DNA from 2 places in the Paenibacillus sp. LC231 genome. Region 2 is predicted to be linked to the other one. Evidence: predicted binding sites of a transcription regulator. Region 2 holds the regulator's gene; the other holds the start of a gene.
What was found. The regulator CtsR, encoded in region 2, represses protease genes until heat stress. The targets are predictions, from matches to a motif close to ATGGTCAATAAAGGTCAAACA.

Region 1: the regulator CtsR is predicted to act here: its motif matches at 3,163-3,183, upstream of clpP (ATP-dependent Clp endopeptidase proteolytic subunit ClpP).

What each region holds. Positions count from the first base shown of each region.
Region 1 covers NZ_JFOM01000012.1:62,855-69,515, forward strand. Annotated here, with positions in the region: gene AK95_RS08270 (ABC transporter substrate-binding protein) at 1-247, shown strand, start outside; gene AK95_RS08275 (hypothetical protein) at 488-730, shown strand; gene AK95_RS08280 (PdaC/SigV domain-containing protein) at 872-1,945, shown strand; gene clpP (ATP-dependent Clp endopeptidase proteolytic subunit ClpP) at 2,491-3,087, opposite strand; tRNA gene AK95_RS08290 (tRNA-Arg) at 3,250-3,324, opposite strand; gene AK95_RS08295 (sugar-binding transcriptional regulator) at 3,585-4,628, shown strand; gene gap (type I glyceraldehyde-3-phosphate dehydrogenase) at 4,729-5,733, shown strand; gene AK95_RS08305 (phosphoglycerate kinase) at 5,926-6,661, shown strand, end outside.
Region 2 covers NZ_JFOM01000023.1:59,673-66,333, reverse strand. Annotated here, with positions in the region: gene AK95_RS16650 (sugar kinase) at 1-656, shown strand, start outside; gene AK95_RS16645 (GntR family transcriptional regulator) at 664-1,380, shown strand; gene AK95_RS16640 (CtsR family transcriptional regulator) at 1,740-2,201, shown strand; gene mcsA (protein-arginine kinase activator protein McsA) at 2,226-2,750, shown strand; gene mcsB (protein-arginine kinase McsB) at 2,789-3,853, shown strand; gene clpC (ATP-dependent protease ATP-binding subunit ClpC) at 3,964-6,420, shown strand; gene AK95_RS34170 (hypothetical protein) at 6,612-6,661, shown strand, end outside.

The sequences.
Region 1 (6,661 bases), on a different contig from region 2:
TAAAGAGCTGGCCGAGAAATTCATCAATTTCATGATGGAGCCTGAGGTCAGCGCCAAAAACTATGAATTTATCGGATACAGCAATCCGAACACCAAAGCGATGGAATTCCATAGCGAGGAATACCGCGCCAATACGATGATCAACCTGACAGATGAAGAGCTGGGCCGTACCGAATGGCTTGATAATGTCGGTGACTCGCTCTCGATCTATGATCGTTTATGGACCGAACTGAAGAGCGGTCGTTAATTATAGGGCTTGCATTTTCATATTTTTGTAATAAAAAGAGTCTGTCCCATTGGGGGCAGGCTCTTTTTTGTTTGTAAAGAATAGGCCCTTTGTCCCGGAATAGGAAGAAATAGCCGATTTATACGAATCAAACCACAACTTCGTGGCCCGTTTCGTTGTTATATATAAAGGAGGACGCCAATAACTTAAACCAGGTTTCTATACGTTTAATCAGGAAAAGGAGAAAGCGGCTTGAGCGATGTGATGGGTATGTTGGTTATTGCAGGAATCGTTGCCGTCGCAGCAGCGGTGTTGTTTCTGAACATCTTCAGGAAAAGCGCGCTGCATCTGCTCTTATTGAGTATTCATAGTGCACTCGTTGGCATCGGTTTGATTCTTCTAGCTTACGTTGTTCAAGGCAGTGAATTGCTGCTGCTTGCGGGTACATGCGCTCTCTTGTTCGGTGTATTTCTAAGCGTAAAAGCATTCATGCAGAAGGATTAAACGAACGTATAGGTCCCGAGGCCTGGAATCAAAATTGTCATTGACTTTGTTACCAATACATTGAAAGCTTTCCTTATAATGATTAAGGGTAATAGATTAACAACTAACGGAAACTTAATTTAACAAAGGTGGAATTCTGATATGAATCCTAAATTACGTGTATGTGCATCATTAATTGCAACTAGCGTCCTGCTTGGCGGTCTGGGTTTAAGCGGACAGGTCATCGATGCAAGCGCCGCTAAGGCACCCGTTTCCGCCAGCCAAAAATCGCCGAAGAATGAAGTCGTACTGAAATGGAATGGCAAGACCCTGTCACAGAAAGGTCTCGTGCTGCACGGGGTAACTTATGTGCCGGCAACCGCTCTGCGGGACGGCCTGGGAATGCCTCTTAAATATGATGCAAAAAAACGTACGTATACACTGGGCAACGGTTATAACAAACTGAGTGCCATCGTATATGATTCAACTGAAATCGGTATTCTGGTGAACGGTTCGTATGCCGGCGAGCCTGGGGGACAGATCATTAATGGTCGTCTGTATGTGCCATTCAAAACGGTCAGCGAATACATGGGTGTTCAGGGACAATGGAACCCTTCCGTGAAAACACTCAGCATGACGCAGAAGAAACAGAACGACATTACGATCAAATCGGCTACGCTGAAGAAAAAGATTCAGGGCGTGGATGCCGTTGTGAACTATCCTGTAATCAGTGGACTCGCAAATGCGGAGGCGCAAGCCGAGATCAATAAAGTACTGAAGGAAAATGCGTCCGGTGTAATCACCGGTGCCGAAGGGAATGCTGAGGAATTCCCGCCATCGGAATCCAGTTTCCCTTACGAGTTCAGTGGGGATTTCGTGGTCCATTATAACCAGAATGATATCCTGAGCATTACAGCATACGATTATTCCTACACGGGTGGCGCCCATGGCATGACCTTCCGTAAAAGCTTCACGTTCTCCTTGAAGGATGGCAAGCAAATGAAGCTGGGCGATTTCATCAACATGCAGGGCAAGAACAAACAGAAGCTGAACAACCTTGTGCTGAACAAGCTGAAAAAAGAAGGAGGCTACCTCGGCGGATTTGAAGGCGTGCCTGCCGATGCTGATTTTTATGTGAAGGATAATGCTGCGGTGCTGTACTTCCAGCTTTATGAGTACACCGCGTATGCCTATGGATTTCCGGAGTTTGAGTTGAAGCTGAAAGAGTGGAAGTAAGAGCATACGGTAGCGGTTTGTGTAAACCGCAATCATTTATTTTCATACTATAGCTTGTTAGAAACATGATGTTGTCCTAATGTAACACTGTACTGGAACGAGTTACGAAAATCCCTTGATCATTTGAGTGTGGAGCGTGTATTCTCCTTACCTGCGATCAGGGGGTTTTTCGTTTACCTAGAGGTTCGCCTCCGTGCATTATTAGGCCTTACGCAATCCGGTTGCCCGTGCAAAGGAACCCTGCCCGGGCTTTCCTCTATTCCCCTCCCCACAAGTTAGAGGCAGGCCTTTTAGGAGGGGGATGGTCTTGAGCTAGTCTTTAAGTTTTTATAGGTAAGGTCGTACCAAAGTGAGAGTATCCTTGGAGGAGCAACGCGTTCGCCTTTGAAATCGGGAAACCTCCCTATCCATTCATTCAAGTTTCCCGATTTCAACAGCGACCGGAGGGGATACTCTCACTATTCAGTACTCGAAGTTTTCAATGATCCAGAGGATAAGAAAGGGCAGGCACCGGATAACGGCGCCTGCCCTTTACTTCATTTCTTTTATAAGCCTTGCGGTGGTGTATTCTCTAATACTTGATCAATCAGACCGTATTCTTTGGCTTCGTCAGCCGTCATGAAGTAGTCGCGATCGGTATCCTTCTCAATGCGCTCCAGCGGTTGGCCAGTGCGATCGGACAGGATGCGGTTCAGCTTGTCGCGCATTTTGAGGATGCGGCGAGCACGGATCTCAATATCCGTGGCTTGACCTTGTGCGCCGCCGAGCGGCTGGTGAATCATAATCTCGCTGTTAGGCAGACCGTAACGTTTGCCTTTAGCGCCTGCGTTGAGCAGGAATGCGCCCATGGAAGCAGCCATGCCGACACAGATCGTCGAAACGTCCGGCTTAATGAACTGCATCGTATCGAATATCGCCATACCTGCGGTAATGGAACCGCCAGGGCTGTTGATGTAAAGATGAATATCCTTCTCAGGATCCTCAGCCGACAAGAACAGCATTTGGGCAATGATGGAATTGGCGACCACGTCATTTACGTCGGAGCCGAGGAAGATAATGCGGTCTTTCAGCAATCTGGAATAGATGTCGTACGCCCGCTCACCGCGGTTGCTTTGTTCAACGACCATAGGTATAAAACTCACGTGGAAAACCTCCTCTTAAGTACCTCATATAAATACTGTTACCGTATTACCCACATGATAAACAATTTAAATCAAAAAGTCAAAGATAGTCAAACTATTGGGTAAAAAAAAGAGCCGTCATGGGCGCTTTAGGGTAATCAGTATAGAGAATAAAAGTTATAATGGCGCGCCCGCGAGGAATCGAACCTCGATCTCAGGCTCCGGAGGCCTACGTCATATCCATTGGACCACGGGCGCAAAAAAAATTAGCAACGAAGTTGATTATACCGCATCTATTTAAAAAATACAATAGCAGACAAAACTTTGTTCCTATTATATAGACGAGCCAGTACTTGGCCATAATGTATAAGAATGCCCGGGGCAGAGAAATATACTTTCGGACACTTGCAACCGGCATAATTATTGGTTAGAATAAAGGTGGGACTTAAAAAGTTCAACTGGGACATTTTACGACCAGCTAGAGAAGAGCCGAGACGAAGTTTGCAGGAGTGGAATGCATGCGTAACCTATTAGAAATACAAGAGCAGCTTCTGCCGGATCTGATGGACACTCTTAAACGAAGGTATACCATCCTTCATCAGATCAAGTTGTCCGGAATTGTTGGCCGAAGAACATTGGCTTCATCACTCTCGATGACCGAGCGTGTTCTCAGAGCAGAGACTGATCTTCTGAAAGCGCAAGGGCTGATCGAGATTGAAACGCTTGGCATGCGCATCAGCAGCTCAGGGATATGCTTGCTGGAGGAGCTGGAGCCGGTCATGAATGAGTTATTCGGACTGGTTGAACTGGAAGAGAAGATTCGTCAGGCTTACGGGCTTCGTAAAGTGGTCATTATTCCCGGTGACAGCGAGTCATCTCCGGAAGTCAAACGTGAGCTTGGCCGGGCCGGAGCAAGAACGCTGCTAAGTTTTGTCCAAGATGGAGATACGATTGCCGTAACCGGCGGCTCCACGCTCGCCGAAGTGGCCGAACAGATGTCCTCTTTGCCAGGCGGCGAACCGCTGACAAGCACTTGGTTTGTGCCAGCGCGGGGCGGTCTTGGGGAGAGCGTGGAGATTCAAGCGAACACCATTGCTTCCAAGATGGCAAAGCGCGTTGGAGCTGAGTACCGATTGCTTCACGTACCGGATCTGCTAAGCGAGGATGCCTATCAGTCTCTGGTGCAGGATCAGCATATCCAGGAGATCGTGGATGTGATCAGGCGCTGCCGAGTCATTATTCACGGCATCGGAGATGCCATGGAGATGGCAAGAAGACGCAAGCTGGATGAAAACTCTATTCAGAACTTGCAGGCAGATGGCGCGATTGCGGAATCCTTCGGCTACTACTTCAGTGAAGATGGTGAAGTTGTCCACAAAATGCTTACTCTCGGGCTGCGGCTTGAGGATATTATGCGGACAGAGACGATCATCGGCATTGCTGGGGGTCAAGGCAAGGGTAAGGCGATTCACGCGGTGTTGAAATTCGGACATGAGGATATTCTCGTTACCGATGAAGCCGCGGCACTGGAAGTCGAGAAGGAGATTGACGCCGGGATTTGAACCCACGGGCGTGCACACTGATTTTTCCTTATTGTTGTCTTGATTGGCTTAACGGCCAATCTTGAATATATAAATTTTACAAATATGGAGGGAACTACTCATGGTTAAAGTAGGTATTAACGGTTTTGGACGTATTGGACGTAACGTGTTCCGCGCTGCGCTGAACAACAGCGAAGTTGAAATCGTGGCAATCAACGATTTGACGGACGTAAGCACGCTGGCACACCTTTTGAAATATGACACAACTCACGGAAGACTTAATGCAACGGTTGAAGCTAAAGAAGGCGCACTCGTTGTAAACGGCCGTGAAGTGAAAGTATTCGCTGAGCGTAACCCTGAAGCATTGCCTTGGGCTGAGCACGGCGTTGAAATCGTTGTAGAATCCACTGGTATTTTCACAGCGAAAGACAAAGCTTCCGCTCACTTGAAAGGCGGCGCTAAGAAAGTTATCATCTCCGCTCCAGCAACTGACGAAGATATCACCATCGTTATGGGCGTTAACGAAGACAAATACGATGCAGCTAACCATACTGTAATCTCCAACGCTTCTTGTACAACAAACTGCTTGGCTCCTTTCGCTAAAGTTCTTGACGAGAAATTCGGTATCGTTAAGGGTATGATGACTACGGTTCACTCCTACACGAATGACCAGCAAGTGCTTGATCTTCCGCACAAAGACCTGCGTCGTGCTCGTGCAGCTGCTGAAAACATCATTCCATCCACAACTGGTGCTGCTAAAGCGGTTAGCCTTGTTCTGCCACAATTGAAAGGCAAATTGAACGGTATGGCAATGCGTGTACCTACGAAGAACGTTTCCGTAACGGACCTCGTAGTTGAGCTGTCCCAAAATGTAACCCTTGAAGATGTTAACGGAGCTCTGAAAGCAGCTGCTGAAGGCCCGCTGAAAGGCATCTTGAACTACTCCGAAGAGCCGCTTGTATCCAGCGACTACAATGGCGACCCAGCTTCTTCCACTATCGATTCGCTCTCCACTATGGTAGTTGGCGACAACATGGTGAAAGTTGTTTCTTGGTATGACAACGAGTGGGGCTACTCCAACCGTGTCGTTGACCTCGCTGCTTACATCGCAAGCAAAGGTCTGTAATTGATCTAGCCATACAATCGAAGAGGAGTTCCGTTTCACGGGTCTCCTCTTTGGTTCATGGTTTTTCCTTGTTTTCATGCCAGAGCACTGGGAAGAATAGACAAGATCCGGGCGCTGGTTAGCGATAGAGAGAAACGAGAGCAACTGCATGCTGTCGGTGAGGAGAATAGTTTTCTTAGGAGGAACGTGGAGATGAACAAGAAAAGTGTACGTGATGTAGAAGTAAGCGGCAAACGGGTGTTTGTCCGCGTCGATTTCAATGTACCGCTCGAAGATGGTAAAATTACAGACGACACTCGTATTCGCGAGACTTTGCCGACCATTAAATATCTGATAGAGCAAGGAGCGAAAGTCATCCTGGCCAGCCACATGGGTCGTCCAAAAGGAGAGGTCGTTGAATCTTTGCGCCTGACTCCTGCAAGTCAGCGTCTGTCCGAGCTGCTCGGCAAACCGGTAGCCAAAGCGGATGAAGCAGTAGGAGAAGCCGTTAAAGCTCAAGTCGAGAAGCTGCAAAACGGCGATGTGCTCGTGCTTGAAAATGTTCGTTTTTACGCTGGTGAAGAGAAGAACGATCCGGAACTTGCGAAGCAATTCGCCGAACTGGCCGATCTGTTCGTGAATGACGCGTTTGGTGCTGCTCACCGTGCGCACGCTTCGACAGAAGGTATCGCTCATCATCTTCCGGCTGTATCGGGATTGTTGATGGAGAAAGAGCTGTCCGTTCTTGGCAAAGCCCTTTCGAATCCGGACCGTCCTTTTACCGCCATCATCGGTGGATCGAAGGTTAAGGACAAAATCGACGTGATCGACAACCTGCTTACGCTTGCTGACAATGTCATCATCGGCGGTGGACTTGCTTACACGTTCTTCAAAGCTCAAGGCCATGAAATCGGCCAATCTCTGCTTGATAAAGAGAAGCTTGATGTTG
Region 2 (6,661 bases):
ACGATTTCGGTGCGATTGCCCAAAAGATAGACATGGTCCATTTTTGCGGTATAACTCTTTCCATGAATGACACGGTACGAGGCCAAATGAAGACACTGGCTCGTGAAGTTAAGGCTAACGGGGGAACCGTTGTGTTCGATTGCAATTATCGTCCCTCTTTATGGGAGACAGACCGCTATGAGTTTGCCAAGCCGCACTATGAGGAAATGCTGACATTGGCGGATATCGTCTTTATGAATGAGAAGGATGCTATCTATATCCTTGGCATGGAGACGACCCGGGAGGATAGGAACGAACAGCTGCAGGAGTTGATTCCGAAGGTGGCAGCGAAGTATAATATTACGGTTGCGTCGGGTACCCACCGCAAGATCAACGGGGATAACACCCATTCCCTGCAAGGCTATCTCTACACGGATGGAGCGTTTCATTTTTCCAAAACGTTGACGTTTTCCGTTCACGATCGTATCGGCGCGGGTGATGCTTACGCCAGCGGGGTGATCCACGGGATCTCGGAGGGTTATGAACCGAATCGGACGGTTGATTTTGCCGCAGCTGCGGCGATGCTTGCCCATACCGTAACAGGGGATACGCCGACGGCGAACGAACGCGAAGTGCTTCAGGCAATGAGTCATCATATGTCTGACGTGGAAAGGTAGGAGAAGCATGTCGATCACGCGGAAGAACGGTCCGTTATACTTGCAAATCAAGAAGATCATAAAAGATCGGATTCTGCATGGGGAATATCCACTCGGCTCCCATATTCCTTCCGAGCCGCAGCTGGAGCAGGAATTTAACGTTAGCAAAATGACGGTCCGCAATGCGATCCAAGAGTTGTATCAGGAAGGGTATGTAGAGAAGCGGAGCGGGGTAGGAACGATTGTGACCCGGAATACTTCCTTCTCCAAGCTTTCCAAAGGCAAGCTGTTTACCGAGATTCTGGTCGAAGAAGGACACCAGATTCGGAAGCGTCACCTGAAGACGGAATGGGTGCTTAATGAGCCGGACAGCGAACTGTTTTTAAAATTCGGGGAGCGGTGCCTGCTTATTGAACGATTGTATTTACTGGACGGGAATCCTTTTATTTACTACACTCACTACGTGTCATCCCAAGTGGATATGGGTGAAGAGTTCGGTTCCACCGAACTACCGTCTCTCTATGACCGCATCGAGGAAAGTCAAATTACGCTTGAGAATTTCCGCGACCGTTTCCTGGCAACCGTGGCAAATGAAGAGACTGCCTCCTTGCTTGAAGTAAGTGTAGGCTCTCCGTTACTGAAGCGGCTCAGAACCTCTTATGACGGGACAGGCAGAATCATTGAATACAGCATCGGTTATTACAATACGGAGCTGCAGCACTACTTGATCAGTTATGACGCTTAAAGCTTGATACGATATAGGATTATGATATGGAGAAGTGGTCTTGTAACCGGTTTTCACCGGTATGGGGGCTGCTTCTTTTTTGATGCCCTTTGTATGAATTGTTCTTGAAGAAGAGGCTATAAGCGATCAAAGAACTGGGTACAATAAGAATAAAGGCAAAGCGCGATAAATTGAGAAGTACCTCTTGGCAAAATGAAAAAATGTGCTATAATGAGATCAAAGTCAAAGAAAGTCAAAGTCAACGAGAGGGTTCGCTGGTTTTGATTATGGTTAAAATTAACGTATAAGCAAGGCTCTGTGCGGACGTGTAAGATCACTATCCGTCTTAACGTTTCAAACAGTGGAGGATGAACAGACCAATGCGTAATATCTCTGATATTATCGAACAATACCTGAAGAGCATACTGCAGGAAAGTCCGGAGGGTACCGTTGAAATTCAACGCAACGATCTGGCGGAGCAATTTTCTTGCGTTCCTTCCCAGATTAACTACGTGATCAGTACACGGTTTACGCTGGAGAAGGGCTTTCTTGTCGAGAGCAAGCGCGGCGGGGGCGGGTACATACGCATCCAACGTATCGAGCTTCCCCAGCATACTGCACTCCAGCAGCATCTTCATCATACCATTGGCAGCATGATTGACCAGACGGTGGCTGAAGGATTGATTTACCAGCTGGAGGAGTCCCGTTTTTTAACGAAGCGGGAGGCCAGCCTGATGCGGGCCGCCATTTCAAGGGAGTGCCTGAATGTGAAGCTTCCTTATCGGGATGAGCTGCGTGCAAGGATTATGAAGGCGATGCTTATTTCTTTATTAGGTAAGTGAGTCTGTGTAAGGGGGCATCGGATTATGATATGCCAAGAATGCGGTAAACGGCCGGCGACACTTCATTTCACCAAAATTGTGAACGGGGAGAAAACGGAGTTTCATTTTTGTGAAACCTGTGCCCGCGAAAAAGGGGAATTGATCCCCGGTACGTCGAATGGTTTTTCTATACACAGTTTGTTGTCAGGTCTTCTGGATCTGGATCCTTCAGGCAAGGGCCAGAGCCCCGGCGCAAAAATGGCCCAGACGCTGCAGTGCGAAGAATGCGGTATGACGTATTCCCAGTTCAGCAAGCTTGGCCGGTTCGGCTGCAGCTCGTGTTATAAATATTTTTCGGATCGATTGGATCCATTGTTTAAGCGGGTCCATGGGGGAACATCCCATGTCGGTAAAGTGCCGAAGCGTACCGGTGGCCGGATTCAGATCAAACGCCAAATTGATGAGCTTAAGAAGGAGCTTCAAATTCGGATCGTGCAGGAGGAGTTTGAATCGGCTGCCGAGATCCGGGACCAAATTCGTGAGCTGGAGCGGAATATGGCTCAGGGATAAGATTGTAAGATTTTGCACTTTAGTAGGAGGAATGCGTGATGTCTAATCTCCGGTTTACCGATTCGGCGCTGAGCGAGTGGATGCGCGGAAACGGTCAGGATTCCGACATTGTCATCAGCACCCGTGTCAGGGTGGCGCGCAATCTGCAGCATCTTCCTTTCCCGCTGCTGGCAACGGATCAGCAGTCAGGAGAAGTGCTAGAGCGCCTGACGAATGTGTTGAAGAATAAGGACGATTTGCAGGATTTCGGGGATTTACATGTAATTAAATTAAGTGAGATTGATGAGCTGGATAAGAAGGTTCTTGTTGAGAAGCATCTGATCAGTCCCAATCTGGCGAATGAATCCCGAAACGGTGCAGTCATCCTTACGGAAGATGAATCCGTCAGCATTATGATCAATGAAGAGGATCACCTGCGCATACAGTGTTTATATCCCGGATTTCAGGTTCGTGAGGCATGGGCACGCGCCACGGCGCTGGATGATGTTTTTGAATCCGAGATCGATTATGCATTTGATGATAAGCGAGGTTATCTTACCAGTTGTCCGACTAATGTCGGAACCGGCCTTCGCGCATCGGTCATGATGCATCTGCCTGCTCTTGTTATGACACAGCAGATTAACCGGATTCTCTCGGCTGTATCGCAGGTAGGCTTGACTGTAAGAGGGATTTACGGCGAAGGCAGCGAAGCATTAGGCAACCTGTTTCAAATCTCGAATCAGATCACGCTCGGTCAAACCGAGTCGGAGATCATTGAGAATCTGCACAGCGTCGCCCTGCAAATCATCGAGCATGAGAAGAATGCCAGAGCCCGGCTCTTGGGTGAATCCAAGCTCCGGATTACGGATCGGGTTATGCGCTCCTATGGCATACTGTCCTATGCGGCGGTGATGGATTCCAAGGAAGCGGCCCAGCGGTTGTCCGATGTTCGGCTTGGTGTGGATCTCGGCCTCCTTGAAGGTCCGGAAATCCCGGTCATGAATGAACTGAATGTGAAGACGCAGCCTGGATTTCTGCAGAAGACCTATGGAGAGGGCATGACTCCTTCCGAACGCGACATGTACAGGGCTAAGCTCATAAGAGAAACATTGGGTAACCATTAATGATTTATACTCGTTTTACTGTTGGATGACGGTTTAAGCGTCCTATTGCTGACGATACACCGAAATCCGCGAGGTTCAATATATTAATTGAAACGTGGAGGTGCAATACTATGATGTTTGGCAGATTTACGGAACGTGCACAAAAGGTGCTTGCATTGGCTCAGGAAGAAGCGGTACGACTGGGGCACAACAATATCGGCACAGAACATATCCTGCTAGGACTTATTCGTGAAGGAGATGGCATTGCAGCCAAAGCGCTGATCGGACTTGGACTTGGTCTTGAGAAAATTCAGGATGAAGTCGAAACATTAATCGGACGCGGTCAGGAGCAGCCTACCAACATTGCCTATACGCCAAGAGCGAAAAAGGTGATTGAGCTCTCCATGGACGAAGCTCGTAAGCTTGGTCATACCTACGTAGGTACGGAGCATATTCTGCTGGGGCTGATTCGCGAAGGTGAAGGGGTTGCCGCACGCGTGCTGAACAACCTGGGCATTAGCCTGAACAAAGCCCGCCAGCAAGTGCTGCAGCTGCTCGGCAGCAGCGAAGCGGTATCGAGCCATCATGGCACGCCGCAAAACGTAAGCACGCCTACTCTTGACAGTCTCGCTCGCGATCTGACCGCCATTGCCAAAGAAGGCAACCTGGATCCGGTCATTGGACGCAGCAAAGAAATTGAGCGCGTGATTCAGGTACTAAGCCGCCGTACGAAGAACAACCCGGTGCTGATTGGTGAACCAGGGGTAGGTAAGACGGCGATTGCAGAAGGCCTGGCACAACGCATCATTAACAATGAAATTCCGGAGACACTGCGTGACAAACGCGTCATGACGCTGGATATGGGCTCAGTTGTTGCTGGAACCAAATACCGCGGCGAGTTTGAGGATCGCTTGAAAAAAATCATGGATGAGATTCGTCAAGCGGGCAACATCGTTCTGTTCATCGATGAGCTGCATACTTTGATCGGTGCAGGCGGTGCAGAAGGTGCGATTGACGCTTCCAACATTCTTAAGCCATCATTGGCACGCGGAGAACTTCAGTGCATCGGGGCAACCACACTGGATGAATACCGCAAATATATTGAAAAGGATGCTGCCCTCGAGCGCCGTTTCCAACCGATCACGGTGGACCAACCGTCGCCGGAGGAAGCCATTCAGATTCTGTATGGACTGCGTGACCGTTATGAAGCGCATCACCGCGTGAAAATTACGGATGAAGCGATCGAGCAGGCTGTGAAATTGTCAGACCGCTACATTACGGACCGCTTCCTGCCGGATAAAGCGATTGATCTGATTGACGAGGCTGGTTCAAAAGTTCGCCTTCATACGTATACCATACCGCCTAATCTGAAAGATCAGGAAGCACATCTGGAGGACATCCGCAAAGAGAAAGACGCAGCTGTCCAAAGCCAGGAATTCGAGAAGGCTGCAGCGCTGCGCGATACGGAGCAGAAGCTCCGCGAAGAACTAGAAATCACGAAGAATCAATGGAAAGAAAAACAAGGACGTACCGATTCCGAGGTAACGCCGGAGGATATCGCCGACGTTGTCGCCAACTGGACTGGTATTCCTGTAAATAAACTGAAAGAAGAAGAGACCGAGCGTCTTCTGAATCTGGAAGAAATCCTCCACAGCCGTGTGATCGGTCAAGAGGAAGCGGTCAAAGCGGTCAGCCGTGCGGTTCGCCGGGCACGCGCAGGCTTGAAAGATCCGAAGCGTCCAATGGGCTCCTTCATCTTCCTGGGTCCTACAGGGGTAGGTAAAACTGAGCTGGCACGCGCACTTGCTGAAGCGATGTTCGGAGATGAGAATGCGGTTGTGCGGATCGATATGTCCGAGTACATGGAGAAGCATTCCACGTCACGTCTCGTCGGAGCGCCTCCGGGATATGTAGGTTACGAGGAAGGCGGTCAGCTGACCGAGAAAGTACGCCGCAAGCCATATTCCGTTGTCCTGCTCGATGAAATCGAGAAGGCGCACCCTGAGGTATTCAACATCCTGCTTCAAGTGCTGGAAGACGGACGCTTGACCGATTCCAAGGGCCGCGTGGTGGACTTCCGGAACACCCTGATCATCCTGACCTCCAACGTGGGAGCGGAAGCGATCAAGAAAAACTCTACGCTAGGATTTACTGCGGTGACGGATGCAGGTCGCGATTATAACAACATGAAAGGCAAAGTGATGGATGAGCTCAAGAAGAGCTTCCGTCCGGAGTTCTTGAACCGGATTGACGAGATCATCGTATTCCACTCTCTGGAAGAGAAACACATTGCCGAGATCGTGACATTGATGTCCGACGAACTGCGCAAGCGTCTGAAGGAATTCGAGGTGCATTTCGAGCTCACAGACAAAGCGAAGGCCTTCATTGCGAAGGAAGGATACGATCCGGCCTTCGGTGCCCGCCCGCTGCGCCGGGCTATCCAGAAGCACATCGAGGATCGTCTCTCGGAGGAGCTGCTGAAAGGTACTGTGGCCAAGGGTGACTCCCTCGTAATCGATGAGGCAAATGGCGAGCTTGTGGTGAACAAGAACGAAAGTGTCACTGCCGCATCAGTCGAAACTGAATAAGTTGGTATGCCCGCCCCGCTGGATTTAAATCCGGCGGGGTTTTTGATTTTGAGATTAATGGAAGATGAAGGTTTTGTATGGGGCAGAAACTTGGATGCTCAGAAGTTATGTAAATGAAATGAGCAATGCTGTTTAAATCGGTAAATTAATTAGGCATAGGGATGATTAGCGAATAAGGAGAACAGATCCTCATGTATCAACCTAGCGGAGAGGACGGAATCGTTCTGAAGAAGCGACAGCG